DNA from 2 places in the Sphingomonas lacunae genome. Region 2 is predicted to be linked to the other one. Evidence: predicted binding sites of a transcription regulator. Region 2 holds the regulator's gene; the other holds the start of a gene.
The links. The regulator LexA, encoded in region 2, represses DNA repair genes until DNA is damaged. The targets are predictions, from matches to a motif close to GTTCCNCNCTTGTTCT.

Region 1 (14,603 bases), 680 kb from region 2:
CGACATCGCCCGCGAACTCGACACCGACGACGCGGTCGCGATGATTGAGGACATGGACGTCTCCGATCAGGCTGCTGTCCTCGCCGCGCTCGACCCCGAAGACCGTGCCGCCATCGAGGATGCGCTGTCCTACCCCGAGGAGTCCGCCGGCCGCCTGATGCAGCGCGATCTGGTCGCGGTGCCGGAGCATGTCACGGTCGGCGATGTCATCGACCGGCTGCGCCATGATGGCGATCTCGCCACCGACTTTTGGGAAATCTATGTCGTTGATGCCCGGCATCACCCGGTAGGCTATGTGCAGCTGAGCTGGTTGCTGCGGACGCCGCGGGACATAGCCATCTCCGACGCCATGATGCGGCGGCAGACATTGATCCCGGTCGATATGGACCAGGAAGAGGTGGCGCTGCGTTTCCAGAAATATGCCCTGATCTCGGCGGCTGTGGTCGATGGCGATGGCCGGCTGGTCGGGATGATCACCGTCGATGACATCGTCCACATTATCCAGGAAGAGGCGAGCGAAGACGTGCTGCGCCTGTCGGGCGCGGGTGAAGGCGACATCAACGAAAGCCCGACTGAATCTTACCGGGCGCGCATCCGCTGGCTGGTCGCGAACCTTGGCACGGCTCTGGTGGCGTCAACCATCATCAGCTTCTTTGGCGGCGCCATCGAACATATGGTCGCGCTGGCCGTGCTGATGCCGATTGTCGCAGGCGTTGGCGGCAATGCTGGAACACAGACTTTGGCGGTGACTGTGCGTGCCATTGCCACCAATCAGCTGACCCAATCGAACACGCGTCGAGCGATTACCCGCGAACTATCTATCGCGCTGCTCAATGGCGCGACCATAGCGTTGATCGCAGGCATTGGCGTTACCATCTGGTCGGGCGACTGGCATTTGGGCGCGGTGATCGCCGCTGCGATGCTGACCAATATCCTGATCGCCGGTCTTGCCGGTGTAATCATACCGCTGACACTCGATCATTTTGATCAGGACCCGGCGGTGGCGAGCAGCATCTTTGTCACCATGATCACCGACTCGATGGGCTTTCTCGCCTTCCTTGGCCTTGCGGTGCTCAGCGGGCTGGTCAGCCTTTGAGATTTTGCCGGTCGCGACAGCTCGCCACCCTGTTTTCAATTGCAACCACATCCCCGCTGCGCCAGTCAGTGGGGCCATGATGACTCGCACCCTCTTGCGCGCTTCGGCCGCGCTTCTCGCCCTTGCCCCGATCACCCTTACCGGCACCGCCAACGCCCGTCCGCTAACGCCGGAGGATCTGGCGACGTTGGGCCGGCTGGCCTCGCCCGCCGTATCGCCCGACGGACAGTGGGTAGTCTATCAACAGACGGATACCAATGCCGAAACCTACGCGCGGTCGACCGGCCTGTGGCTGGTGCCGAGCAATGGCAGCGCCGAACCGGTGCGCATCGCCGACCTGGAAGGGGCCAATGAAAGCGGCGCCGCCTTCTCGCCCGATGGGCGCCGTCTCTATTTCCTGTCGAACAAGTCGGGCAAGGACCAGCTTTGGACGGCCTCTTTCAGCCCGACCGGCACGGTCGACACGCCGGTCCAGGCGAGCGACACCATTGCCGATGTCGCCGGTTTCCGCATCGCCCCCAATGGCCAAAGGATTGTCATGTGGGGCGACATCGGCATGGATTGCCCGACCTTTGGCTGTGCCAATCAGGCGGACCGCGCCCTGCCCGGTCCCGGCACAGGCCGCGTCTATAACGAGATGTTCGTCCGTCATTGGGATTCATGGGAAACCACCGGCATTCACAGCCGCGCCTTTACCTTTGCCATTGGCGCCGATGGCCGGTTGAGCGGTGACGCCGCCGCCATCGCCCCCGAACTGCGCGGTGACGCGCCGTCCAAGCCCTTTGGCGGGGCCGAGGAAATCGGCTGGAGCGCTGACAGCGCCGTCGTCTATTTCACTCTGCGCGTCGCCGACCGAAACGAACCGCGCTCGACCGACCTCGATATTTACAGCGCCCCTGCGACCGGGGGCGCTGCCGCCAATCTGACGGCGAGCAATGAGGCGACCGACACCATGCCGGCGGCCTCTCCTGATGGCCGCTGGCTCGCCTATGCCGCCATGGCCAGACCGGGCTATGAGGCTGACCGGCTGGTGCTGATGCTGAGAGACTTGCGCAGCGGCACGGTGCGCGCACTGACGCAGGATTGGGACCGCTCGGTATCCAGCATCGCCTGGGCGGCCGACAGCCGCAGCATCATCGTTACCGCGCAGGACACGCTGGAACACCCGGCTTATCGTGTCGATGTGCGCACGGGCCGTGTGACGCGTTTGACCGAACGCGGCAATGTCGGCGACACCATCCCGCTGGCCAACGGTGGGATGATCTACACGATCAATTCGATCACTTCACCTACCGACCTTGTTCGGATGGATCGCCGCGGACAGACAACAGCGCTTACCGCTGTCAACCGCGAGCGCATGGCCCAGATCGACCCGGTCCATTATGAGCAATACAGTTTCGCCGGCGCCAATGGTGACCGCGTCTGGGGCCAAATCCTGACGCCGCAGGGGGCTGCCGGCCCGCTGCCGACAGTTCTGCTGGTGCATGGCGGACCGCAGGGAAGCTTTGGCAATAGCTGGTCAACCCGCTGGAACCCGATGCTGTGGGCGGCGCAAGGCTATGCCGTTGTCACCGTCGATTTCCATGGGTCCACCGGATATGGCCAAGCCTTTACCGACAGCATCAACCGTGACTGGGGTGGCAAGCCGCTCGAGGACCTGCGGCTCGGCATGGCTGCTGCGGCAGCGACCAATGCTTCGGTCAATCCCGCCAACGCCTGCGCCGCCGGCGGCAGCTATGGCGGCTATATGATGAACTGGATCGCCGGCAACTGGCCCGACGGCTTCCGCTGCCTCGTCACCCATGCCGGCGTGTTTGACCTGCGCGCCATGGCGTTCGAGACCGAGGAACTGTGGTTCGATGAATGGGATCATGGCGGCCCATGGTGGGCGCGCGAGAATGCCGAGCGCTGGAACCCGGTCAACCATGTCACCAACTGGCGCACGCCGACCCTCGTCATCCATGGCGAAAAGGATTTCCGCATCCCCTACAGCCAAAGCCTCGCCGCCTTCACCGCGCTCCAGCGGCAGGGCATCCCGTCGCAGCTGCTGATCTATCCCGATGAGAACCACTGGATCCTGAAAGGCCGTAACAGCGTGCAATGGTATCGCACCGTTTTCGACTGGATGCGGCGCTGGACCGGGCCGGGCGATACGGCGGCGGCACCTGCCAGCGGCGGCGGCAACCAGTGATCGCGCTGGCTTCGCTCGCCGGGCTGCTGGCCCTGTCCTCGGCCGCTGTGCAGGAAGCACCGGCGGCGCCAGTGCCGCCACCGACACCTATCTCCCCCGCTCCGCCGCGCGGCGGCGATGTGATCGGCGCGTGGACCGTCGATCTGCGCGTGTCGGAGACGGACGCCCCCTACAACCAGCCGATGCATCTGCAGGTCGATGCCGATGGCAAGGTGACTGGCGATTTCTACAACAGCCCGATCAGCTCCGGCCGCTATGGTCATAATATGGGTCGCAGCTGTGTCGCCTTTGTCACCAGCGACGGCATGGGCGATTATCAGCACAGCGCCTGTCTGGTCGACGGGCGCATGGTCGGGCAAAGCTGGGCCGAGCATCGCGGCTTTGTCCTGCCCTGGACCGCGGTGCGGGAGCAGTAAGCGGCACCCTGCCCCCTTGCCGCGCCGCAGCATGGCTGGCAAAGGCGGGGCCATGACTGATACGCCTGCATCCGCGCCTGAACCCGCCAAGACATTCGATCCCGCCGCCATTGAGGCGCGCTGGGCCGCGCATTGGGAGGCCAATGGCCTGTTCCGCCCCGAACGGCCGGACGCCACGCCCTTCACCATCGTCAACCCGCCGCCCAATGTCACCGGCGCGCTGCACATCGGCCATGCGCTCGACAATACGTTGCAGGACGTGCTGGTTCGCTATGAGCGGCTGCGCGGCAAGGATGCGCTATGGGTCGTTGGCACCGACCATGCCGGTATCGCGACGCAGATGGTCGTTGAACGGCAGATGGCGGAAAAGCAGGACCGGCGCACCAATTACAGCCGCGAGCAGTTCATCGACAAGGTGTGGGAATGGAAGGCGGAAAGCGGCGGCCAGATCACCGGCCAGCTGCGCCGCCTCGGCTGCTCGATGGACTGGAGCCGCGAACAATTCACCATGGACCCGCACTTCACCAAGGCGGTGGTGAAGGTGTTCGTCGATCTCTACAATCAGGGCCTGCTGTATCGCGACAAGCGGCTGGTCAATTGGGACCCGGGCCTCAAGACCGCCATTTCTGACCTTGAGGTCGAGACGCAGGAGGTCAAGGGCAGCTTCTGGCACTTCAAATATCCGCTCGCCGACGGGGTGAAGCGCGACGACGGCCTCGACTATATCGAGGTGGCAACGACCCGGCCCGAAACGATGCTGGCCGACATGGCGATCGCGGTGCACCCCGAGGATGAGCGATACAAGTCAATCATTGGCAAGGACATCCTCCAGCCGATCACTGGCCGGCGCTTCAAGGTGGTGGCCGACGAGCATGCCGACCCCGAACTGGGTTCGGGCGCGGTCAAGATCACGCCGGGGCATGACTTCAACGACTTTGAGGTCGGCAAGCGCGCCGGCATCAAACCCGCCGAAATGCTCAACATGTTCGATGCCGACGCACGGGTCGTGCAGGTCGCCGACGGGCTGATCCCCGCCGAGTTCATCGGCCTCGACCGGTTCGACGCGCGCAAGGCGGTCGTCGAGGCGATGAAGGCGCTGGGTTTCCTGATCCCGCATGTGACCAGGGACAAGGAAGGCAATGAGACCCTCCACGACGCCGAACCGCGCACCATCCAGACCCCATTCGGTGACCGCTCGGGTCAGGTCATCGAACCCTGGCTGACTGACCAATGGTATGTCGATGCCGCCACGCTCGCCCAGCCGGCGATCGAGGCAGTGAAGTCCGGCGCGATCGAGATCGTCCCCAAGACGTGGGAAAAGACCTTCTTCAACTGGATGGAGAATATCCAGCCCTGGTGCGTCTCCCGCCAGTTGTGGTGGGGACACCGGATCCCGGCTTGGTATGCCGAAGATGGTCAGGTGTTTGTCGCCGAAACCGAAGAAGAAGCACAGGCGCTGGCCGGTACAGGGGTTGCCCTCAACCGTGACGAAGACGTGCTCGACACATGGTTCTCCTCCGCCTTGTGGCCCTTTGCCACGCTTGGCTGGCCGGAGCAGAGCGACCTCCTCGCCCGCCACTACCCCAATGATGTGCTGATTTCAGGCTTTGACATCCTGTTCTTCTGGGATGCGCGCATGGCGATGCAGGGGCTGCACTTCATGAAGGAGGTGCCCTGGCGGCGGCTCTATCTCCACGGCCTCGTCCGCGATGCCAAGGGCGCGAAAATGTCCAAGTCCAAGGGCAATGTTGTCGACCCCCTTGGCCTGATCGACCAATATGGCGCCGACGCGCTGCGTTTCTTCATGAGCGCGATGGAAAGCCAGGGCCGCGACATCAAGATGGATGAGGCGCGGCTCGAGGGCTATCGCAACTTTGCCACCAAGCTGTGGAATGCGGCGCGTTTCTGCCAGTCGAACGGCATCGGGGCGAGCAAGACGCTGGCCGCGCCCGCCGCGACCCTGCCGGTCAACCGCTGGATCATCGGTGAAGTGGCGGCGACCGTCACCCGCATGCAAGAGGCCTTTGCCACGCTGCGTTTCGACGATGCCGCCAACGCCATTTACCAGTTCGCCTGGAGCCGTTTCTGCGACTGGTATCTCGAATTGATCAAGGGTCAGATCGATGACGAAACCCGCGCTGTCGCCGGCTGGGTCCTCGATCAGATCCTCGTCATGCTCCACCCCTTCATGCCCTTCATCACCGAAGAGCTGTGGCACAATCTGGGGGATCGCCCCTATGAGCTGATCGTAGCGAAGTGGCCGGAACCCGCCGCCAGCAGCGACGCGGAGGCCAGCGCCGACATCGACTGGCTGATCACGCTGGTGCAGTCGCTGCGCGGGGCAAAGGCGGAGCTGGGCATTGCGCCAGGCGCTCGCCTGCCGCTGTTTGCCGAGGATGCCGATGCCGCCACTCAGGCGCGTATCGCCCGCATGGCAGCCGCGCTGGACCGGGTCGGCCGGATCGAGGCAGTGCATATCGGCGGCGCACCTGCGGGGGCGGCGATGCAGTTGGTGGTGGAGGGCGCGACCTATGTCGTCCCGCTCGAAGGGCTGATCGACATTGACGCCGAACGCGCCCGCCTGACCAAGGCGCTGGCGGCAGCGCAAAAGGAAGCCGCCAGCCTCGCCGGCCGCCTTTCCAACCCCGCCTTCACCGAAAAGGCCAAGCCCGAAGCGGTGGAAAAAGCGCGCGAAGACCACGCCGCCCGCGCCGCGGAGGCCGAACGGCTGGAGGCCGCGCTCAAGCGGCTGGGATAAAGCCATGGAAGAAGATGTGCCGGGCGCTGGCCCTTCCGCCGCGCCCGGCCATGGTCAGGGCCCGCGTGACCTGACGCAAGGGCCCATCGCCCGCACTCTGGTTGCCTTTGCAATGCCGACACTGCTGGCCAATGTCCTGCAATCGCTCAACGGGTCCATCAACGCCATCTGGGTCGGCCGTTTTCTGGGGGAAGGAGCGCTGGCGGCGACGGCCAATGCCCATGTCATCATGTTCCTGATCTTTGCGAGCGTGTTTGGCATTGGCATGGCATCAACGGTGCTGATCGGGCAGGCTATGGGGCGGAGGGACATTGACGCCGCCAGGCGCGCCTTTGGGACGGCCACGGGGTTCAGCCTGATCCTCTCCGTGGTTGCCGGTGCGGGCGGCTGGTTTGCCGCGCCGGCGATCCTGCACACCCTAGCCACGCCGACGGAGGCCTTCCCCCTCGCCCTCACCTATCTGCGGGTCATGTGCATCACCATCCCGTCGTCAATATTGTCGGTTTCGGTGATGATGGCACTGCGCGGCGCGGGGGATTCGGTCACGCCCCTGCGTTTCATGATCGTGTCGGTGGTTCTCGACATCCTCCTCAATCCCGCCCTGATCCTGGGGATCGGTCCCCTGCCGGCGCTGGGCATAGCCGGGTCGGCGCTGGCCACGGTCATTGCTGGCACAGTGAGCCTGACCGCGATGATTATCTGGGTCTATTGGCGCGACCTGCCTCTCAGGTTGCGCGGTCCGGAATGGCGCTATCTCCTGCCTGATCGCGAGATGCTCGGCTTCATCCTGCTCAAGGGCCTGCCGATGGGCATACAGATGGTCATCATTTCGGCAGCCGGCCTGATCATGTCCGGGCTGGTCAATCGGGAAGGCCTGATTACTGCCGCCGCCTATGGCGCGACGTTGCAGTTATGGAACTATGTGCAGATGCCGGCGCTCGCGGTCAGCGCGGCGGTCAGCGCGATGGCGGCGCAGAATATCGGCGCCGGGCGATGGGACAGGGTGGGATCGATCAACCGGGCCGGCATTGTCACCAACCTCTTGATGACAGGGACACTGGTCACGCTGATCCTCTTGTTCGACCGGCCGGTACTGGCCCTTTTCCTCGGCAGCGAAAGCCCGGCGATAGAGGTGGCACGGCACCAGCAGTTGCTGGGCAGCTGGTCGTTCCTCCTGTTCGGGGTGACAATGGTACTGTTTGGCACCATGCGTGCCAATGCGGTGGTCATTCCGCCGCTGATCATCCTCGGCATTTCCATGTATCCGGTGCGGCTCGCCTTTTATTACACGGCCTATCCCTTGATCGGTGCCGATGCCATTTGGTGGAGCTTTCCGATCACATCGATGGCATCAATGCTGATGGCCATTGCCGTTTATCGATGGAGCAAATGGCGCCAGGCCAGCCCTGCACTGCCAATGCATTTGCCCAAGACGATGGACTGACGGCCAAGTTCAAAGGTTTCATAGCCGGATCTGGGGCAAAAACCGCACTGGCGCGACCGGTCTCGGGTCCGGTCGCGCCAATGGGTTGCCTCAGGCAGATGCCTGGGAAAACGGATGCGCCAACCAGCGCAAAACTCTCGCTCCCATGCGGATCGGGACCTTGTCCTCCTGACCCGCCGCTTCGCTGGGGAGCGTTTGCCACCATTTTCGATGAACAAGCGTGACGTGCGTCACGCTTGTCACCATATTTGCTTCAGATGGCTGCTCAGCTAGGGCCGCTGCCCGGCATGCTGCTCTGACAACGGCTATGCTCTCCGGCACGGCACGCGGCCACATCCGCCTGCCAACGGGCATAGGCCGCATCATAGGCTGCCTGCGCATCGCGATGCGCCTGCATCTCTCGTTCGTAACGCGCCTGGGCTTCAGCAGCGGCAGTCCGCGCTGCCTGATAATCAGCGGTGGCCGAGTTATAGGTGGTGGCACTGTCCGCATTGGCTGCGTTTTGCGCGCGGGCATTGTCTGCCTGGATGCGGTTCAACGATCGCGTGCCGGGGTCAGCGGCACTTGAACCGGCAGCGCCCGATGCAGACGCTGCAGGCGGGGCTGGCTCCGATCCTGTTTTCTGGGCCAGGACCGGCGATGCAGCCAACAAAAGCGCACTCGGCAAAAGCGCGCTGGTCAAAAGCACCAAACGGGCTGTCGGCCGAGCCTTCGACTTGTGATGAGTGCATTGCATTATCCGGTTCCTATCCTGTTCGGGCATAATTTCGCGTGCATGACGCTGAAACGTCAACATGCCGCATGCTGTTTGGTTCCGCCAGATGCTCTGTTGCTAGGCATGGCTGATCTGGGCCCGTCACTGCGGTTCGGCATTCGCTTCCTCCAGCGTCGGCGCGCGGACGCGGGCGGCGGCATTGGCCTGTTCGCGTTGCTCCGCTTCGAGCGCAGCGCGCGCGTCCGCTTCGGCCCGGGCGCGCGCCTCTGCTTGGGCCCGCGCTTCTGCTTGCGCCTGCGCCCTGTCCCGCGCTTCGGCCTGTGCATCAGCCTCGGCTTGCGCCTGTGCCCGCGCCTGCTCCTGCGCCAGCGCCAGCGCCTGTGCCTGTGCCTGAGCGCGGGCAGCATCGGCACGCGCTTCGGCTTCGGCCCGGCGCCGGGCGATTTCGGCCTGCATCCGTTGCTCGGCCCGATCGTCCGGTGCTGGCGCAACCGGCGCGGGCACAGGGGCTCCGCGACCATAGTCAGGCAGGGGTTCAGGCCGGATCTCGACCGGCAAGGGTTGGGGGGCAACAGGCGCAACGCGCCCGCGCTCACCGCGGGGCGGGCGTGCCGTGTCCCTTGCCGGCGCAGTTACCGGGGGCACCACCGTCACTGGCGAAACCGGCTCGGGAATTGTCGTCGTTGGTGGCGGCATGACCGGCTGTGGACTGGCAGGCGGTGCATTGACCCGTGGCGGCGCCGATGGGGCAATGACGGTACCACCCGGATTGTCTCCGGGTTGACGGGGCGGACGTGGCCGCGGGGTTGCTGGCGGAGGCAAGCCCTGCGCAGGGCTGGACGTTGTGACGCTTCCCGCTGTTTCCGGCGTCATTGCGACAGTCGGAGGGCTGCCCCGGCTGCCGCGCCGCCGCCAATCGTCGAAGCGGGCGCGGGCCTCGCGCCGGGCCTGCCGCTCTTCATCAAGCGCACGGCCGGGACGGCTCGATCGCCGTTGTTGTTCGAAACTGCTCCAATCCGGCCGGGTCCGCCAGTCATCGCGCCAGCCACCGCCCCACCCGCCTGCCCAGATCGCGCCATAGCCGGGGTCCAATGAATAGCGCGCCCAACTGTTGGCGGTCCGGTTGTCCCACTGGCGCTGCCGCCAGGCCGAAGAAACTATCTCCCTGCCGCGATCCCGCAACCGGTCGATGTCATCACGTTGCGTGCGGCCCAACGTTCCCCACCACAAGCGCCCTTCATTGTCATAGATACGGACCAGATCCGGCCCTTCAAACGCATAGCTGTAATAGCTGTCGCGGATCAGATAGGGTGCCGTGGCCCGCGGGGCGCAGTAATATTGGACGATTCCGCTGCGACCCGGCTCGACGATCAACGTTTCGCCAGCGCGGCTGACCCAGGCCCAGCTGTCGATACCGTCATGGCGGAATCCGAAATCGGGCGGCGCATCGCCGATTGCCTCGGCGAAACCATCGGCCTGATCAATCCAGAAAAAGTCGGCTGCGCTGGTCACGCCTTGCTGAACCGGCCCCGATTCCGTTGGCACGGGCATGGGCGGGCGCATTGCCTGACGCTGGGGCATGGGCCGCGGAACGGACGCCACTGGCGGCGCCTCGGCGAGTGGCGGCGGCGTCACACAGCCGCTGAGCATCATGCCGGATGCGCACAATCCACTGACCGATGCGACCAATCTGGCGGTCAACCGCTTGCCCACTTTGCCATATGGCATCGTCATTCTGCTCCCCCTTACAAAGCTGAAGCCCGATAAGGCTTGGCCATACTGTTGCCTATCCGACATGGCCGCAAAATGAACGGATTGGATGTTTGGTTTGACTATGCGACCGGCTTTGCAGCCTTGACCATTGTCCGCTGTCCGCTCATCTGCTCGCGCTGCTTGCATGTAGCGGTCCCGCCTTGCCCACTTCGAACAAATATGGAACATAAGCGCCCATGAGTCTGACACATATCTCGGTCCGCGGCGCGCGGGAACATAATCTCAAGGGCATCGATGTCGATCTGCCGCGCGATAAGCTGGTGGTCATCACCGGCCTGTCCGGTTCCGGCAAATCCAGCCTCGCCTTTGATACCATCTATGCCGAAGGACAGCGCCGCTATGTCGAGAGCCTGAGCGCCTATGCGCGGCAGTTCCTCGAAATGATGCAAAAGCCGGATGTCGAGCATATCGACGGCCTGTCCCCCGCGATCAGCATCGAGCAAAAGACGACCAGCCGCAATCCGCGCTCGACAGTCGCGACCGTCACGGAAATCTATGACTATATGCGCTTGCTCTGGGCGCGGGTCGGAATTCCTTACTCGCCGGCCACCGGTCTGCCCATCTCGGCGCAGACCGTCAGCCAGATGGTCGACCGGGTGATGGCCCTGCCGGAAGGAACGCGGGCCTATCTGCTCGCCCCGGTCGTGCGCGGCCGAAAAGGTGAATATCGCAAGGAACTGGCTCTCTGGCAAAAGGAGGGGTTCACCCGCGTCCGCATCGATGGCGAATTTTACGAGATTGACGAGGCCCCTGCCCTCGACAAGAAGTACAAGCATGACATTGAAGTGGTGGTTGACCGCATCGTCGTGCGCGAAGGGCTGGAAAGCCGGCTCGCCGACAGTTTCGAAACCGCGCTGAAGCTGGCCGAGGGTCTCGCCTATGTTGACCTGGCCGACGGAGTGGCTCCGGGCCGGGAGCAAGATGCAGCGGGCGCCGGAGCGATGAAGAATGCCGGTCTGCCCGCCAACCGCATCGTCTTCTCGGAAAAATTCGCCTGCCCCGTCTCGGGCTTTACCATTGCTGAAGTTGAACCCCGCCTGTTCAGCTTCAACGCGCCGCAGGGCGCCTGTCCGGCTTGCGATGGCCTTGGCGAGAAGCTCGAATTCGACGACGAACTGGTCGTCCCCAACGAGGCGCTGAGCCTCAAACAGGGGGCGATAGTTCCCTGGGCCAAGTCCAACCCGCCATCCCCCTATTACATGCAGGTGTTGGGCAGTCTCGCGCGTGAATTCGGCTTTGACCTGACCACGCCGTGGAGCGACCTGCCCGGCGAAATCCGCCTGATTATCCTGCATGGCACTGGCGGCCGCCCGGTCAACCTGACCTTTCAGGACGGGCGCAAGAGCTATACGGTCAAAAAGCCCTTCGAAGGCGTTATCGGCAATCTCAACCGCCGGATGCTCCAGACCGAAAGCGCCTGGATGCGCGAGGAACTGGGCAAATATCAGCGGCCGCACCCTTGCGAAACCTGCGGCGGTGCCCGCCTCAAGCCCGAAGCACTGGCCGTGAGGATAGCCGGAGAGGACATCAGCCTGTCCGCCCGGCGCAGCGTCGCGGATGCCCTCGCCTGGTTCAGGGCCCTCGCGCCGCAATTGACGCCCCAGCAGCAACAGATTGCGACGCCGATCCTGAAGGAAATTATCGAACGTCTGGGTTTCCTCGACAATGTCGGGCTCGATTATCTCAACCTTGACCGCACCTCGGGCACATTGTCGGGCGGGGAGAGTCAGCGCATCAGACTCGCCAGCCAGATTGGCTCCGGCCTTTCCGGCGTGCTCTATGTCCTTGATGAGCCCAGCATCGGCCTGCACCAGCGCGACAATGACCGCTTGCTGGCGACGCTGCGGCGGCTGCGCGATCTGGGCAATACGGTCATTGTCGTCGAACATGATGAGGACGCCATCCGCTCCGCCGACTGGATCATCGACATGGGACCGGGCGCCGGTGTCCATGGCGGCGAAATCGTCGCTCAGGGCGAATTGAAAACCATCCTCAAGGCAAAGGGCAGCCTGACCGCCGACTATCTCACCGGCACCCGGCGCATCGACGTGCCCCGGGAACGGCGCATCGCTGCCAAAGGGGACGGCAGCCAGATCCGCACCCGCGCCAAACCCGCTGCGAAGCCGACCAAGAAGCAGCTCAAACTGCTCGAAACGCAGGGCAAGTTCATTGAACTGGCCAACGCCCGTGCCAATAATCTGCGCAATGTCACCGCGCGTATCCCGGTCGGCACCTTCACTTGTGTCACGGGCGTGTCGGGTTCGGGCAAATCGTCGCTGATCATCGACACGTTGCAGGCGTCGGCCAGTCGCATCCTCAATGGCGCACGGGTCCTTTCCGGCCCGCATGACAGCCTGACCGGCCTGGAGTTTTTCGACAAGGTGATCGACATTGACCAGTCGCCGATTGGCCGCACCCCGCGTTCCAATCCTGCGACCTATACCGGTGCCTTCACCACCATCCGTGACTGGTTCGCCGGCCTGCCCGAAAGCCAGGCACGCGGCTACAAGCCGGGCCGGTTCAGCTTCAACGTCAAGGGGGGCCGGTGCGAGGCTTGTCAGGGCGATGGGCTGATCAAGATCGAGATGCACTTCCTGCCCGACGTCTATGTCACCTGTGAGCAGTGTCACGGCAAGCGCTACAACCGGGAAACGCTCGAGGTGAAGTTCAAGGGCATGAGCATCGCCGATGTGCTCGACATGACGGTTGAGGATGCGGTCGATTTCTTCAAGGCGGTGCCACCTATCCGCGACCGCATGGCGATGTTGCAGGAAGTCGGCCTGGGTTACCTCAAGGTCGGGCAACAGGCGACAACCCTGTCAGGCGGCGAAGCGCAGCGTGTCAAGCTGAGCAAGGAATTGAGCCGCCGCGCCACCGGCAACACGCTCTACATCCTCGACGAGCCGACTACCGGCCTTCACTTTGAGGATGTCCGCAAATTGCTCGAAGTGCTCCACGCACTCGTCGATCAGGGCAATACGGTGGTGGTCATCGAACATAATCTCGACGTCATAAAGACGGCCGACTGGATCCTCGATCTTGGCCCTGATGGCGGAGTCAATGGCGGCGAAATCGTCGCCGAAGGCACGCCAGAGGACGTGGCGGCCAATCCGCGCAGCCATACCGGGCAATATCTGAAAGCGATGTTGGGCAGCTCCGCCTGACCAGCCTCGCATCCCCAAGGTGCGACGGGGAAGGCGCCCGACAATGAGCCACCTTCCCCGTCATTTTCGGCCGGGAAGCCCCCCGGCACCGGCCGAAAACCGGTCAATTCCGCCTAGTGCCAGTCCGAGCAGGCGCCATTGGCGTCGCCTCGCGCTAGTCCGCGCAGGCTTCATTAGCGTCGCCTCGCGCTAGTCCGCGCAGGCGATACACTTCGCGGCCGTGGGCAACACCGCCAACCGCTGTGGGCTGATCGCATTGCCGCAGCTGATGCATTCCCCATAAGTGCCGGCATCAATGCGCCCAATCGTCGCCTCAATCCGGCGGATTTCCGCAAGCGCAGCTTTCTCCTGACCCTCCACAGAATCCTGCACTTCCATGTCCACCGCCTGTTCTTCCCAGTCGGCGGAAAGCGGCTGATGCAATTCGGCATCCAGATGTTCGACCCGGGCGCGCAATTCCACCAACCTAGCGCCCAGTTGCGCCTTGATTTCCGGGGTTTTGAGGCCCGTCATGGTTGACGGGCCTTGGCGATCATGGCGCTGACCTCATCCAGCATCGCCAGCCGCTGGCGCTTCAGTTGCTCGACATGATCATCCGATGCCGCTTCGACACCGCTGTCGATCCGGTGGATCTCGCGATTGACCCCATGGTAGCGCTCGGCCAGCGCCGCGAAATGACTGTTGCCGGTTTTCAGGCTGTGCAGGACCTCCGCATCCTGTGGGAATTCAGCGTGCAGGTCGTGCGGGACGTGACTCATTGGGGGCAATCCTTTTGGCTCTTGTTTCGCTGACCAGTCTAGCGAGCATGGCGCGACAGACTTTGCGCTGGGTCAAATCCGACCAAAAAACTGCAGGTTACGGCAGGGTAACGAAATGCAAACGGCCCTGTGCCAATAGTGTCGGTCACTATCCGCTTGATGTCCGCCATGGGGCACGGACGTTCAGTGCACAGCATCGGAGCCTCAAGACCGGCATGAAGCAACAGCCTCCTTCCGCCGCGCCGGTGCAAACCGCGCGCCATTTTGGCCTCGACTGGCTGCGGATCG
Region 2 (14,603 bases):
ATCCGGTGCGGAGAATTGGGCTTCGGACATTGTGCAATCTCTGGCCGCCCTGCGCCGGTCGCGCAAGAGGGGTGTCGTGACGCGTTGGTCGTGCTAGACCCCGTGCATGACAATGGGGCGCAGTGATGATCGCAGGCATGACCGCATATTGCGGAATGGCGGATTGACATGAAGACCGTCGCTCTCGCTGCTGCACAATTGTTGACCGACGATGTCGATGCATGGGGCATGCCGATGCTGCGGGCCCTGCTGCCGTTGGCTGGCATGACGTTGATTGAGCAGCAGGCCGAGCGGTCAAGGGCCATCGGTGTGTCGCAGTTTCTCGTCTTGGTTGATGGTGTGCCACCGGCCCTGGCGGAAGCCTGTGACCGGATCAGGGCGCGCGGACTGGCTGTTGATCTGGTCCGGAGCGGCGCTGATGTACTGCGTCTGGCCAAGGGGCATGACCGGCTGTTGCTGATCGCCGATGGTCTGATCGCGGGAGACCAGATTTGGAAGGCTGCAGGCAGTGCCCGGGCTGCAAACTTGCTGGTTACCGCCGATGCATCGGTCACGCGGGGTCTGGAACGGATTGACGCGTCGGCACGTTGGGCTGGTCTTGCGGTGCTGCCGGCTGCAGCCATTGCGGCGTTGGAAACAGCACCACGCGATTGGGACCCTCAGCTGTTGCTGTTTCGCGCAGCGGTTCAGGATGGAGCAGGGCGTACAGAGGTGGACACGGCCCTGTTCGTCAGCGGGGACATGATGCTGGCTGAGACCAGCGATGCGGTTGCTGCATTGGAGCGCCGTTTGCTTGCTGCCCCGCTGAAGGATCATGGCGGAATTGGCAGAAGGCATTTGGCCGGCCCTCTCGTCCGTCTGTTTGCCGGGCGATTGATGGGCGCGCAAAACAGCGGAAAAATTGCGCGCACTTTGGCACCATTGAGTTTCATCGGGGCATCCACAGCCTTTCTGTTCGGCCAACCGGTTGCCGCCATAGTTTTGGGCATCGTGGGTGTTCTTGCAGATGAAGCGGCCAATTTTGTCGCTCAGTTCAGAGCGGAAGCCACTTTTTGGGCGCGCTTAACCGGTGTGGGCTTGGTGACGCAATTGCTTGCATTCCTGATTGCGGAACGGGGTGCCACGTGGAGCGAGGGCGGATTGCATATTGGAGAGGGTAGTTTTCCGCTGGTGATTCTGGTCGGTCTTTCGGCGCTGCCCAATCGCATGCGATGCCCGGTTGACGATGTGATGGCGTGGGTTCTGGTGGGCTTTTTCTCCGTCCTCACTGGCTGGCAGAGCGCCTATGATTGGACGGTGATGGTAGCATTGACCCTCTTGTTGCTGGCGCAATTTGACTGGCCAGAGGGAGGCATCAGCCTTTGGAAGCGGTTTGCAACCAAAAACAGTTAGATCGGTTTAGCCGCTATTAACGCTGATCTGCTACCAAGAACTGGTAATGAGCCGATTTTTGTCCTGTTGCCAGCGTCTGGCCGTGCCATTTGCCCTGCTTGATCGCCCGGTCCTCTTTGCAGGACGGGGAGGTCGCGCATGATCAATGCTGTGCGCGCCAGGGTCAACGCAGAAGGCAGGCTGGTATCGGCCGATGCTCAATTGCTGGAGTTGCAGGAGCAAGCCGGCGGGACATTGGGCGGTCCGATTGCGCTGCCAGCGCTTGCACGACTGGCAAGACTAGCCAATAGGCTTGAAACGCCGATTGAACGGCAGGTGCTCATGGCCGATGAACGCTATGAAATCAGCGCCCACGGCAGGTTCCTTCCTGATAGCGACGGTGTCAGGATCGAGTTGGTTGATTGGACCGCGCATGATGCACCCGATGCGTCACATAGTGATCCTTTGCCTCCGCTGCCCAAGAGAATCATTCCTCCGGGCGCGATCAGCTGGGCCTGTGATATTCGTTTGCGGCTGGTCATGGTGGAAGCCGATGCCGCTTGGGGATTGTCCGACCAGATATGGATGGGACGGTCGATGTCGGAATTGTTCCACCTCTTGCCTGACAATGACGGAAGCTTTCCATTGCTGACCGCGCTAGCCGAACAAGCCGATTTCATCGGCCAACGGGCGCGGGTTGCGCTTGGCTTGGCTGACGGCACTGTGGTGATGCTCAAAGCCAATGCCATGCATGATGACGGCGAGATTTTCACCGGCTTTTACGGAAGTGCAGCTCCTGTGGGCTTTGGCCAGCTACCGGTGGATGTAGCGGTGCCGCAACCAGCTGACGCCAACGAACCTACCAATTTGCTGGGCAATATCGATGTCCGCAGCTTTGCTTTGAGAATTGATGGCGCGATGCGCCGTCCACTCGGCCGCATCATAGCCAATGCGGAGACAATTGCCGGTCAGTTGCAAGGCCCGATCCGCGCCGATTATGCGCGCTATGCCAGTGATATTGCGCTGGCGGGAAGGCATCTTCTGGATCTGGTGGATGATCTTGCCGATTTGCAAGCGGTGGAGCGTGAGAATTTCACGATTGCGTCCGAACGGGTGGATCTGGCCGATGTCGGCAGGCGAGCGGCGGGTCTGCTGGCCATGAAGGCCAAGGAGCGGTTGATCCGGATTGATGCGCCCGGCGCGGACGAGTCCGCGTTGGCGACCGGGGAGTTTCGCAGGGTTCTACAAATCCTGCTGAACCTGGTCGGCAATGCCATTCGCTATGGCCCGGAGGATTCAATGGTGTGGATACGCGTTGATACCGACGATCTGTGGGCGACAGTCACTGTCGCCGACCAAGGTCCGGGGATCTCCGGCGAGGATCAGGCGCGGTTGTTCACCAAGTTCGAACGATTGGGTCGCAACGATGCCGGCGGTAGCGGGCTCGGCCTCTATATCTCCCGAAGATTGGCTCGTGCGATGCATGGGGATATTTCTATAGATAGCGCGCCTGGACAGGGAGCGCGCTTTACCTTGCGATTGCCCAAGCGCGCAGGGTGAGGCCCGAGGTTGGGCGTCCAACGAAAAAGGGCGGCCGAGAAAGCCGCCCCTTCACGTCCTCTTGGATGATATTGGCGCTTAGCGCTGGCTGAGCGGCACATAGTCGCGCTGGGTCGGGCCAGTGTAGAGCTGGCGCGGCCGACCAATCTTTTGCGCGGGGTCAGAGATCATTTCATTCCACTGCGCAACCCAGCCAACGGTCCGGGCCAAGGCAAAGAGGGCGGTGAACATTGTGGTCGGGAAACCGATCGCCGAAAGGATGATGCCCGAGTAGAAGTCCACGTTCGGGAACAGCTTCTTTTCCGCGAAATAGGGATCGCTCAGGGCGATTTCTTCCAGGCGGAGGGCCGTCTCAAACAGCGGATCATTGACCTTGAGCGCATCAAACACTTCACGGACGGTCGATTGCATCACCGTCGCGCGGGGATCGTAGTTCTTGTAAACGCGGTGGCCGAAACCCATCAGGCGGAACGGGTCATTCTTGTCTTTGGCCCGGTCGATATAATGCTGGATGCGATCCGGTGTCCCAATCTCGCGCAACATGTTGAGCGCGGCCTCATTTGCTCCGCCGTGGGCCGGGCCCCAGAGGCAGGCGATGCCAGCGGCGATGCAGGCAAACGGGTTAGCCCCCGACGAACCCGCCAGTCGCACGGTGGAGGTCGACGCATTCTGCTCATGGTCGGCATGGAGAATGAAAATCCGGTCCATGGCGCGTTCGACCGCCGGGATCACCTCATAGTCCTCAGCCGGAACGCCAAAGGTCATCTTGAGGAAATTGCCGGTATAGCTCAACGAATTGTCCGGATAGACGAACGGCTGGCCCACAGAATATTTGTAGGCCATCGCCGCAATCGTGGGCATCTTGGCGATCAGGCGGTGGCTGGCAATCCTGCGCTGCACCGGATCGTTAATGTCGGTCGAATCATGATAGAAGGCCGAAAGGGCTCCCACGACACCGCACATGATTGCCATCGGGTGCGCATCCCGGCGAAACCCGCGATAGAAAGTAGACAGCTGTTCGTGCAGCATGGTGTGCCGGGTGATGGTGTTGGTGAAGCCCGTCAGTTCGTCCTGCGACGGCAGCTCGCCATTCAACAGGAGATAGGAAACCTCCATGAAACTCGACTGTTCGGCAAGCTGGCCAATCGGGTAGCCACGATGCAGCAGGACGCCTTCATCACCGTCAATATAGGTCAGCGCGGATTCGCAGCTGGCGGTCGAGGTGAAGCCAGGATCATAGGTGAACTGACCGGTCTGGGCATACATTTTGCGAATATCGAGGACCGACGGGCCAACCGACCCTTCGAGCACGGGGAGGCTGACCTGTTGGTCGCCTGTGGAGAGCGTGGCGTCTGTCATATGGTTTCCCCTGGTAGCCTGCGGCGCGCAGATCAGTGTCTGCTGCACCGCGTCATTTATGCCGTTAGCGCGGCTTTGATTCGATGCAAGGCTTCTTCCCTCCCCAACAGGAATAGCACGTCAAAGATGCCAGGTGAAATCGCCCGGCCAGTCAGCGCCGAACGCAGCGGCTGGGCGACCTTTCCTAGCCCCAGTCCCTTCGATTCCGCAGCGTCACGCAAGGCCGCTTCCAGTGATTCCATTGTCCAGTCCGGAAGGTCTTCGAGCGTCGCGAGTAGAGAGGCCAGCAAGCCAGGCGGCGCGGCATCAATTGCCGCCTTTGCCTTGTCCTCGAACGCGAGCGGTACCGAATCAAAAAGAAACAGTGCTCCTTCCGCCAGCTCAATCATCGTTTTTGCCCGAGGTTTGAGCGATGGCATGGCTGCCAGCAGGAGGGATTGTTCGCCAGCTGAAAGCGGTCGTTCGAGCATTTCGCCGAGATGAAAGGCGGCAATGTCGGTAAGCCGGGCATCATCGGCTTCCCGCATATAATGGCCATTGAGATTCTCTAGCTTTTTGAAATCAAAGCGTGAGGCCGACCGCCCGACATTGTCGATGTCGAACCATTCCAGAGCCTGTTCGCGGCTGATGATTTCCTCGTCGCCATGGCCCCACCCAAGGCGGAGCAGATAGTTGTTCACGGCTTCAGGCAGAAAACCGAGTTCATCCCGATAGGCATCGACACCCAGGGCGCCATGGCGTTTCGACAATTTTGCGCCGTCGCTGCCATGGATCAGCGGAACATGGGCATAGACCGGTTCTGGCCAACCCATCGCACGGATCATCACCAACTGGCGAAAGGCGTTGTTCAGATGGTCATCACCCCGGATGACGTGGGTAATGCCCATGTCATGATCGTCGACCACAACCGAAAGCATGTAGGTCGGAGTGCCGTCCGACCGAAGCAGGACAAAATCATCGATCTCTTCGGCATTCACCTTCACTTCACCCTGAACGCGGTCCTGGATGGTCAGGGTGCCGTCGCGTGGAGCCTTGAGGCGGACCACAGCCGGCCGGTCTTGGGGAACGGAGGCAGGATCCGAGTCACGCCATGGACTGATGATGCGGAAGGGTCGCTTTTCCGCTTGGGCAGTGGCGCGCATCTCTGCAAGCTCGTCCTGCGTGAGGAAGCAGCGATAGGCATGTCCGGCAGCAAGCAATTGGTGCGCGACCTCGGCGTGGCGCTCTGCCCGGGCAAATTGATAGATTGTATCTCCGTCCCAATCGAGGCCGAGCCAGCGCATGCCATCAAGAATGGCTTCAATGGCGGCGTCGGTAGAGCGGGCACGGTCAGTATCCTCGATCCGCAACAGGAATTGGCCGCCGTTGCGCCGGGCATAGAGCCAGTTGAACAAGGCGGTGCGTGCGCCGCCTATGTGGAGAAACCCCGTTGGTGATGGCGCAAAGCGGGTCACGACCGGCTTTTCACCAGCGCTTGCCACGACGTTGATGGATGCAGTTGCGCCCACGCGCTCTATCTCCCAAGATATGACTGGATGTGCAGGCGGGTCTCGGGACCGCCCGGCGACGGGGGCCTAGCATGACAGGGGCGGTGCATCAAACAGGCATTTGGGCCGGATTGCGCGACGTGCATGCGTCCCCCGCAGCCTGGTTGCGCGCCCTCGATGCCCAATTGTGGACCGAAAGAGAACAGCTCGTTCTTTGGATACCGATTCTGTTCGGAACCGGCATAGCCCTGTGGTTCATCCTGCCCGGCACACAATTACGGCTCTCCCTTGTTTTTCTGGCACTGGCTCTGGCCCTGATCGGCTGGTTGCTTGGCGCGACGGAGAGGTTGACGGGGAGAGCGCTGTTGGTTGCTGGTCTCGCTCTCGCTGCGGGATGTGCGACCATCTGGTGGAAGAACGAAAGAGTGGCTGCGCCGGTTCTGGCAAAGCCTGCCATATCGCTGTTCAGCGCCGAGGTGCTTTCTGTTGAACTGCTGGCGTCACGTGAACAGGTGCGGCTGATGCTCAAACCGGATGCGGGGCAAGCATTGCCGCCAAAGATAAGGGTCTCCGTTCCGTGGGAAAGCAAAGGTGCAAGGTCAATCTTGCCCGACGACCGGATCAGGTTGAGGGCGCGGCTGGTGCCGCCGCCGCGCGCAGCTTTGCCAGGTGGCTATGATTTTGCGCGTCGCGCCTGGTTCGAACAGATTGGCGCGGTCGGCAGCGCCATCGGACCAGTCGAGCGGATCAATGCACGACAGGAGTCTGGCCCGGGGCTGAGGGCGCGACTGTCCGCCCACATCCAGACACAGGTGGCAGGCGGTCCGGGAGCGATAGCGGCTGCCTTTGCCACCGGTGACAGAGGGGCGATCAGCGCTGAGGATGATGAGGCCATGCGTCGTTCCGGATTGGCGCACTTGTTGTCAATCAGCGGGTTGCATGTCACCGCGGCGGTGGGTGGTGCCATGTGGATGGCTCTGCGGTTGCTCGCGCTATCGCCTTGGCTGGCGCTGCGGTTTCCATTGGTCACCGTGTCGGCGGGATGCGGAGCGTTGGTAGGCCTGGGCTACACCTTGCTGACCGGCGGCGAGATTCCGACAGTACGCTCGCTGCTTGCCGCTCTTCTGGTCCTGTTGGCGCTGGTGCTGGGTCGCGACGCGATAACCCTGCGCCTGATTGGTGCAGGAGCGATGGTGGTGCTGCTGCTTTGGCCAGAGGCCCTGGTAGGGCCCAGTTTCCAGCTGAGCTTTGCCGCAGTGACGGCCATTGTCGCGCTGCACAGTTCACCGCGGGCGATTAGCTGGTTCTCGGCGCGCGACGAGGGATGGCTTCGCAAGTTTGGCCGAACCATGGCAAGTCTGTTCCTGACCGGCCTGGTCGTGGAACTGGCGCTCATTCCGATTGGCTTGTTTCATTTCCACAAGACCGGTCTTTATGGTGCCGCGGCCAATATTGTTGCGATTCCGCTGACGACGTTCATCGTCATGCCGGCTGAAGCGCTCGCGCTGGCACTCGACAGTGTCGGCTTGGGTGCGCCTGCCTGGTGGGTGGTGGAGCAATCGCTCGCCCTGTTGCTGTTCATTGCGCATTTTGTTGCCAACGCCCCCGGTGCCACGGCCAATCTGCCCGCGATGCCACGGGGCGCATTCGGCCTGATGCTGGCAGGCGGTCTTTGGCTGCTGATCTGGACAAGGCCATGGCGTTGGTGGGGCGCCGTACCATTTGTCCTCGGGGCCGTTTGGGCGCTGTCAATCACTCCGCCGGATCTATTGATCACAGGCGATGGCCGGCATGTTGCCGTGCGCACCGATGATGGCCGCTATGTGCTGTTGAGGGATAGGGCAGGCGAATTTGTCCGCGACCAGTTGGCCGAAGCGGCCGGCATTGACGAGGAGCTGGCATCTCTCGCCGAGCAACCCGGCGTGCGCTGCTCACCCGACTTTTGCGTCTGGACGATGGAAAGAGCGGGACGCCGCTGGTCCGTTATGGCATCCCGCAGCGGGTACAGGACGGATTGGGAGCCGTTGGTCAAGGCCTGTGCCGAGGTGGACATCGTCATCGCCGACCGGTGGTTGCCCCGGGCCTGTCAGCCCCGCTGGCTGAAGGCCGACCAGAAAGCGTTGAGGGAGACCGGTGGCCTGACAATCAGGCTGGACCCGCCGTCGGTAGAAGCGGTGGCGGCAAGCTGGCGGGGGATGCCATGGGGCCAGCCGCCAACCATAATGCCGCCGCGCCGTGGGCAGCAGGAGCCACCCGCAGAGCGCTCAGCCGCCGGAACCGGCGCGTCCCCTCAATGGTAGCGGCGGAGCAAGCCAGCCAGTTTGCCCTGAACCACGACACGCTGGGCGTCATACACCTGTGGCTCATAGGCGGGGTTGGCCGGGTCGAGGCGAACAGCGCGCCCTTCGCGGCGGAAATATTTCAGCGTGGCGTCCTGACCATCAACGAGAGCGACGACAATGTCCCCTTCGCGCGCGGTATCGGACCGTTTGATAAGGGCATAATCGCCGTTCAGAATGCCAGCCTCAACCATCGAGTCACCCGACACTTCGAGCGCATAATGGTCGCCCGGGCCAAGCAACGCGGCGGGAACGGCCAACTGGCTGTGGTCCTCAAACGCTTCGATCGGCACACCGGCGGCAATGCGGCCGTGCAGCGGCAGTTCGATGATGTCGTTGGCGACATCTGCCGCGCGCGGGGCGGCACGTGACGGGAAGGCAACGACGTTGGCGTCGGCGGCCGGCTTGGCTACCGGGCGCTCGCCACGTCCAGGATTGCGGACAACTTCCAGCGCGCGAGCCCGATTAGGCAGACGGCGCAGGAAACCGCGTTCCTCAAGCGCGCTGATGAGGCGGTGTACACCCGACTTGGACTTGAGGCCCAGAGCCTCCTTCATCTCTTCAAAGGAAGGTGAAATGCCGGTTTCAGCGAGGCGATCCTCAATAAAGCAAATGAGTTCGTGCTGTTTACGGGTCAGCATGACGGTTCTCCGTGGCGGAACGTACGGTGAACTTCTAATGAAACAAGAAGGGAACGTCAAGGGGCCAAAGCATGGCCTTTGGCCCGAGCAGATAGGTTAGCGTCCAAGCGTCAACTTCCAGAATCGGCCAAAAGGGCGCAGGTCGCGGCCTCGACGTCTTCGTGCCGCATGAGATGTTCGCCGACGAGGAAGGCGTGGATGCCGGCAGCGCGCATGCGGGCGATGTCCTGCGGACCCGCGATGCCGCTTTCGCAGACGAGGGTAGTCCCTGGGGCGACCAGCGGGGCGAGGCGTTCGCTGATGGCGAGATCAGTGACAAAGCGCTTCAAATCGCGGTTGTTGACGCCGATCAGGCGGCTGTTGAGGGTGGCGAGAGCGCGGGCGAGTTCGTCCTCATTATGCACCTCGACCAGCACGTCCATGCCATGGGCTTCGGCCTCGGCCTCGATGGCGACCATGGTGGCGTCATCGAGCGCGGCGACGATAATGAGGATGGCGTCGGCGCCCAAGGCGCGGGCCTCGGTCACCTGCCAGGGATCGACCATGAAATCCTTGCGCAGGCAAGGCAGCGACACGGCGGCGCGGGCAGCGACGAGATAGGCATCATCACCCTGAAAATAGGGCCCATCGGTCAGGACCGAGAGGCAGGCGGCCCCGCCAGCGGCATAAGCGCGGGCGTGGGTGGGCGGATCAAAATCGGCGCGGATCACCCCCTTCGACGGGCTGGCTTTCTTGATCTCTGCGATCAAGGCGGCTTGGCCAGCGGCAATCTTGCCATCAAGCGCGGCCCGAAAGCCTCGCGGGGGAGATGCGGCGGCGATGCGGATTGCCAAATCGGCATCGCTGACCACCGCCTTGCGGCGGGCGACTTCGGCGGCGGTAGTGGCGCAGATTTCGGCGAGTTTGTCTGTCATGGCTGCGCGCTTAGCCGATCAGGCGGCGGTTGGGGAGGGGTGAAGGAGATCGGCGACTGTATTATTGGTGCAATACGGATGGTTGACACAAGTTGACACCCACGTGGAGACAAAAGACGGTTCTGACACAAGGGTTTGCGGGGATTGGTCATCTTCAAAGGTTGACACTTGTTGACATGGGTTGACCCTCCAGCGGGTAGATCGGTCAGCAACCCGGCGTCGGCGTTCACCGCCTGCATTGCTTCGTCTGGCCATAGGTCAGACCCGCATTGACAGGGAAACGCATGCAAACAGGCAGAATCGCTGACATTACAACGGGGTCTCACACCTGACCCCTTGTAGGAAAGCGAAATTTGGTCCACTTTTGTTCTTAACCGACCAGCCTGGGTTCAGATCTTCTTCGCCAGCGTGTAGGCGGGGCCGAAGCGGATGAGGGCTGCGCCGAGGAACGGCAGGGCGACGATCCACAGGCGGACGCCGGTGATGCCCTCCGGGCTGGCAATGCTGAAGGCGGCGGTGGTGCCGAGGCCGGCGCAGATAAGGAGGAGGCCGGTGACGAGACGCCAGAGCGGAAGCGGGCGGTCCTCTGCCTCGCCGCTGAGGCTGGGCGAGGGGCGCTCAAAGCGGGCGAAGGCGAGGATAAGCGGGACCAGCGCGGCGATGTACAGCAGGAACCAGACGGGGCGGGCGAGCCACCACTCACTGCTGCCCGGCGCAACGTGCAGGCCGATGCCTCCCATCAGCCATGCAGCGACCATCACCAGGACAAAGGCGGTGAGGTGCCAGAGGTAGATGGTCATGATCATGCCGTTGACGAGGACGGTGGCGGTCCATGCGCCGATGCGGCTGAGCATGGCGCGACCGAGCGGTTCGAGAGCGAGGGCGAGTCCTGTCTGGGTGATGCCGAGCGCGAGCAGGGCGAGGGTCGGCGGCATGGAGTTGCTCAAGGGTTCGCCGGGAACGCCAATCATCGCAACGGGATAAGGGCCATAGTGGATCAGCGCTGTCAGCGCGGTTGCGCCGCCGACAGCCCAGAGCGCGGCTTTGGTGGGGCTGTTGAAATGGCCCGACTGCCACGCATAGCCAAGCTGGTGGATCGCCAGCCAGACAAAGGCGAAGTTGAGGAAGTTGATGTACGGCAAGTCAAAGCGCAGGGTCGCGACGTCGATGAGGATGGCGCCCGCGACGAACAGCGCAAAGGAGCCGAGGCCGAGCCGTTGCCACAGGGCGTGGCTGAACGGGACGGCGGCAGCGATCATCAGATAAACGGCGAGGAACCAGACCGGGATCAGCGCGAGCTGGCAGGCCATTTCGACAATCGGCCGGGCGACGCCGAGCGCGGTGCCGGTGAGGGCGAACAGGGTCCAGACGAGGAACAGCGGCAGGACAGGGTTGACGAGGCGCTGCATGCGTCCGGTAAACCATTCTGCATAGGTGCCGCCGTCGCGCCGGTTTGCGCTCCATGACATGGCGTTGGAGAAACCGCCGACAAGGAAGAAAAGCGGCATGACCTGAAAGCCGAGGGTTAGCCACTGTGTCCAGGGGATGATGCCGAGGAGGTGCCCGCCAGTGACCGCGCCGTCGCTTATGTAGGGGGCGGCGACAAGCCAATGGCCGACGACGACCGCGAGGATCGAAAGGGCGCGGAGGAAATCGACATAGCGATTGCGCTCGGGCGGAGCCTTTTCAGCCATTTGGCGGGCGCGGGACCAAAGGGTGGGCTTTGCTAGGGCGTTGCTCATGCCGTTGTGTTTAGCACGAGGTGGTTAGTTTATTGCAATGGGGCCCCGCGCTTCAGAGCCGTTCGTCCTGATCCCTTCGACAGGCTTAGGGCGAACGGATTAGGGGGAGCGGACAGGGACCTGGGTTTAGTAAGCGATCCAGCAGTCGAGCAGGGCTTTGGCGAGGCCCTTGTCGAGGGCTTCGGCGGCTTCTTCGACGCCCTCGCGCAGGCTCTCTACCTCTTCGGCGACGAGCAGTGCGGCGGCGGCGTTGAACAGGACGGCGTCGCGGTAGGGACCGGGCTGCCCCATAAGGAGCGCCTTAAGTGCGGCAGCGTTCTCGGCGGGTTCACCGCCGCGGATGGCATCGACCGGGTGGCTGGGAAGGCCGGCGTCGGCGGCGCTCCAGCGGGCCATGCTCACGCCGCCGTTGGTGACAGTCGCGACCTCATTGCCGCCCGCGAGGCTGAGCTCGTCGAGACCTTCATCACCCGAGATGATCAGGCTTTTCTCGGTGCCAAGCTGGCCCAGCGCCTCGGCATAGATGGGGACAAAGGCGGGACTGGCGATGCCGATGAGCTGGCGGGTGACGCCAGCGGGGTTGGCGAGCGGGCCCATCAAGTTGAAGATGGTGCGGCGGCCAAGCGCCCGGCGGATTGGTGCAATGCGACCAAGCGCGGGGTGATATTTTTGCGCGAAGAGAAAGGCGATGCCGAGATCAGCGAGGGTGGCCTCTGCTGTTTCAGTCGCGCGGTCGAGATTGAGACCGAGCGCTTCTAGCGTATCGGCGGCGCCGGCCTTGCTGCTGGCAGCGCGATTGCCATGTTTGGCGACGGGCACACCGCAGGCGGCAACGACCAGCGCGACGGCGGTCGAGACATTGAGCGTGTGGTGCCCGTCCCCACCGGTGCCGCAGACGTCGATGGCATTGGCGGGGGCGGTGACGGAGATGAGGCGGGCGCGCATGGCGCGCGCAGCGGCGGCAATTTCGATGGCAGTTTCGCCCCGGTCCGACAAAGCGACGAGGAAGTCGGCGATTGCTTCGGCGCTGACCGTGCCGTCAAGGATGGCGGCAAAGGCGGCGGCGGCTTCGTCGGCACTGAGTGGTTGGGCGGGGTTGGGGAGGGTCATGCCAACCGCTCCAGCTCAGGGAGCGGGCCCGGCGTGAGGCCGGCGATGCGCAGAAAGTTGGCCAGCATCGCGTGGCCATGTTCGGTTGCGATGCTTTCGGGGTGGAACTGGACGCCGTGGATGGGAAGGGTGGCATGGCGCACGCCCATCACCGCGCCGTCCTCGCTGGTGGCGTTGACGATGAGGTCGGCAGGAATGTCCTCGACCACGAGGCTGTGATAGCGGGTGGCGGTGAAGGGGCTGGGCAGACCGGCGAACAGGCCGCTGCCGTCATGGCTGACGCTGGCGGTCTTGCCGTGCATCAGATGACCGCGCACCACCCGTCCACCGAAAGTCTGGCCGATCGCCTGATGACCGAGGCAGACACCGAGCAAGGGACGGTTATGCTCGGCACAGGCGGCGATGAGATCGAGGCTGATGCCGGCGTCATCCGGCGTTCCGGGGCCGGGCGAAATGAGGAAACCGGCGGCATCCGAGGACAGCGCCTGGCCGACGCTCATCGCGTCATTGCGCACGACCTCCACCGCCACGCCCAACTGTTGCAGGTAGTGGACGAGGTTGAAGGTAAAGCTGTCGTAATTGTCGATAACGAGGATCATGCCGGGCATTTAGGCGCAATGAATGCCAAGCCCAAGCGCTTTTGCGGCTTCAGCAGAATGTCGCTGTTTACGAGATGGCAAAGTTGCGGCGGTAGGTTGCGCCGGATCATGACGCCAGCGTCAGGGGATGTGCCGTGAACAGCCGTTTCGCAACCGCCGAAGACCGAGCGCTCCAGAGTTGGTGGAGCCGCTTTGCCGGTTCGCCCATGCAACAGGCGATCCAACTCGAACAATTCACTGACGCCTTTGTTGAGACGCGTCAGGGGACTTGCTGGCTTGACGGCGAATCGGCCTGGCTGCTTGAATCCGACGAGCGGCGCGAGTTCACCGAGCGCGCGCGCGAGATCATCGCCCAGCGCTTTGCGATGGAAGGGCGCGGGTTGATGGCGATGATGATTGTCGCACCAATTGCCTTCATGCTGGTGCAATGGGTGCTTGGCAGTCTTGCCGGACTTGCCGATCCTTGGCCAATGCGCGCGGCGATCGGTGTTGTTTTTTCGCTGGCCTTTGCAGCTTCAATGCCGGTCTATTGGCAAAAGTGGCGGCTGGAAGCGCTACGCCAGAGGATGCGCCTCCGTATGGCAGATCGTGCGCCGCTAAGTGGTGACGCCATTGCAGATAGAAAGCGCAGCAACCCTTGGCAGACGCTGACGCAGGCGCTGGTTGTCATCGTGCTGCTGGTGACCTTGGCGGCAGGGCTTGCCACATATCCGCCCGTGGCCCGGTTGATCGCTCCAATGGGGCTCAACCTGACTGAGGAAATGGTCATGACGCGGTTGACCCCATGGTTGCTGGTGATGATTGTGCTTGTCTGGGCGATGTTCGGCCTCTCGCGCATCCGCCGCTGGCGCAATGGTCGTCGGGATGCCCGGCTGGCCGAGGACCGGATGCTGGCCAGCAGAACCCTGCCCGTCGACATTGTGCCAACGGTACATCCGCTGGCGGGGGACATTGATCGGCTCTAGCGGGTGTCTGGCCCAGAGACGCGCTCGCTCACCACGATCATCGGCCCCAGGGGCACATCCTGATCGAACCGGCCCGAAGCGGCATCCCACAGGCTGGAGACGAAACCATCGAGGAACAGGGCGTTGGGGCAATCGAGCCGGTCGCGAAACAGGCGGGCGAGCTTGCCGAACGAGACCTTGTCGTCGCTGATGACGAAGACGGGAAGGCCAGCGGTGGTGACGCCAACACCATTGCGGATCTTGCGCGACGGGCCGTCGGGAGCGATGCGTGGATGGAGCGCGCCATTGATGACGAGCATCGGGCCGGATTGGGTAGCGTAGCGAATGCCGGTGGGCGCGGTAGCAGCGAAGCTGTCGGTCGTGGCGACGTGGAAACCCGCTGCATCCTGCCAGAAGACGCCATTGGGCAGCAGGTGGAAATTGCCGTCGCCCTCGCGCCGGTTGAGCCTATGGCCTTTGCGGCCATCCTCGACATAAAGGCCGATGGGGCGCCCTTTGAGGTCATACATGCCGGCG

Region 1: a site for LexA is predicted at 10,544-10,559, ahead of uvrA (excinuclease ABC subunit UvrA). Genes of this name have one in related genera too.

The regions. Positions count from the first base shown of each region.
Region 1 is NZ_CP053015.1:2,861,320-2,875,922, forward strand. Features, by position in the region: gene mgtE (magnesium transporter) at 1-1,096, shown strand, start outside; gene GV829_RS13680 (dipeptidyl-peptidase 5) at 1,173-3,287, shown strand; gene GV829_RS13685 (hypothetical protein) at 3,284-3,703, shown strand; gene GV829_RS13690 (valine--tRNA ligase) at 3,756-6,461, shown strand; gene GV829_RS13695 (MATE family efflux transporter) at 6,466-7,905, shown strand; gene GV829_RS13700 (hypothetical protein) at 8,171-8,554, opposite strand; gene GV829_RS13705 (hypothetical protein) at 8,762-10,354, opposite strand; gene uvrA (excinuclease ABC subunit UvrA) at 10,570-13,557, shown strand; gene GV829_RS13715 (TraR/DksA family transcriptional regulator) at 13,747-14,070, opposite strand; gene GV829_RS13720 (HP1242/YdcH family protein) at 14,067-14,315, opposite strand; gene GV829_RS13725 (acyltransferase family protein) at 14,531-14,603, shown strand, end outside.
Region 2 is NZ_CP053015.1:2,179,148-2,193,750, forward strand. Features, by position in the region: gene GV829_RS10475 (SDR family NAD(P)-dependent oxidoreductase) at 1-30, opposite strand, end outside; gene GV829_RS10480 (hypothetical protein) at 169-1,392, shown strand; gene GV829_RS10485 (sensor histidine kinase) at 1,531-2,931, shown strand; gene GV829_RS10490 (citrate synthase) at 3,010-4,290, opposite strand; gene gltX (glutamate--tRNA ligase) at 4,347-5,771, opposite strand; gene GV829_RS10500 (ComEC/Rec2 family competence protein) at 5,870-8,077, shown strand; gene lexA (transcriptional repressor LexA) at 8,068-8,757, opposite strand; gene trpC (indole-3-glycerol phosphate synthase TrpC) at 8,868-9,671, opposite strand; gene GV829_RS10515 (acyltransferase family protein) at 10,061-11,413, opposite strand; gene trpD (anthranilate phosphoribosyltransferase) at 11,540-12,523, opposite strand; gene GV829_RS10525 (anthranilate synthase component II) at 12,520-13,122, opposite strand; gene GV829_RS10530 (hypothetical protein) at 13,257-14,087, shown strand; gene GV829_RS14340 (phosphodiester glycosidase family protein) at 14,084-14,603, opposite strand, start outside.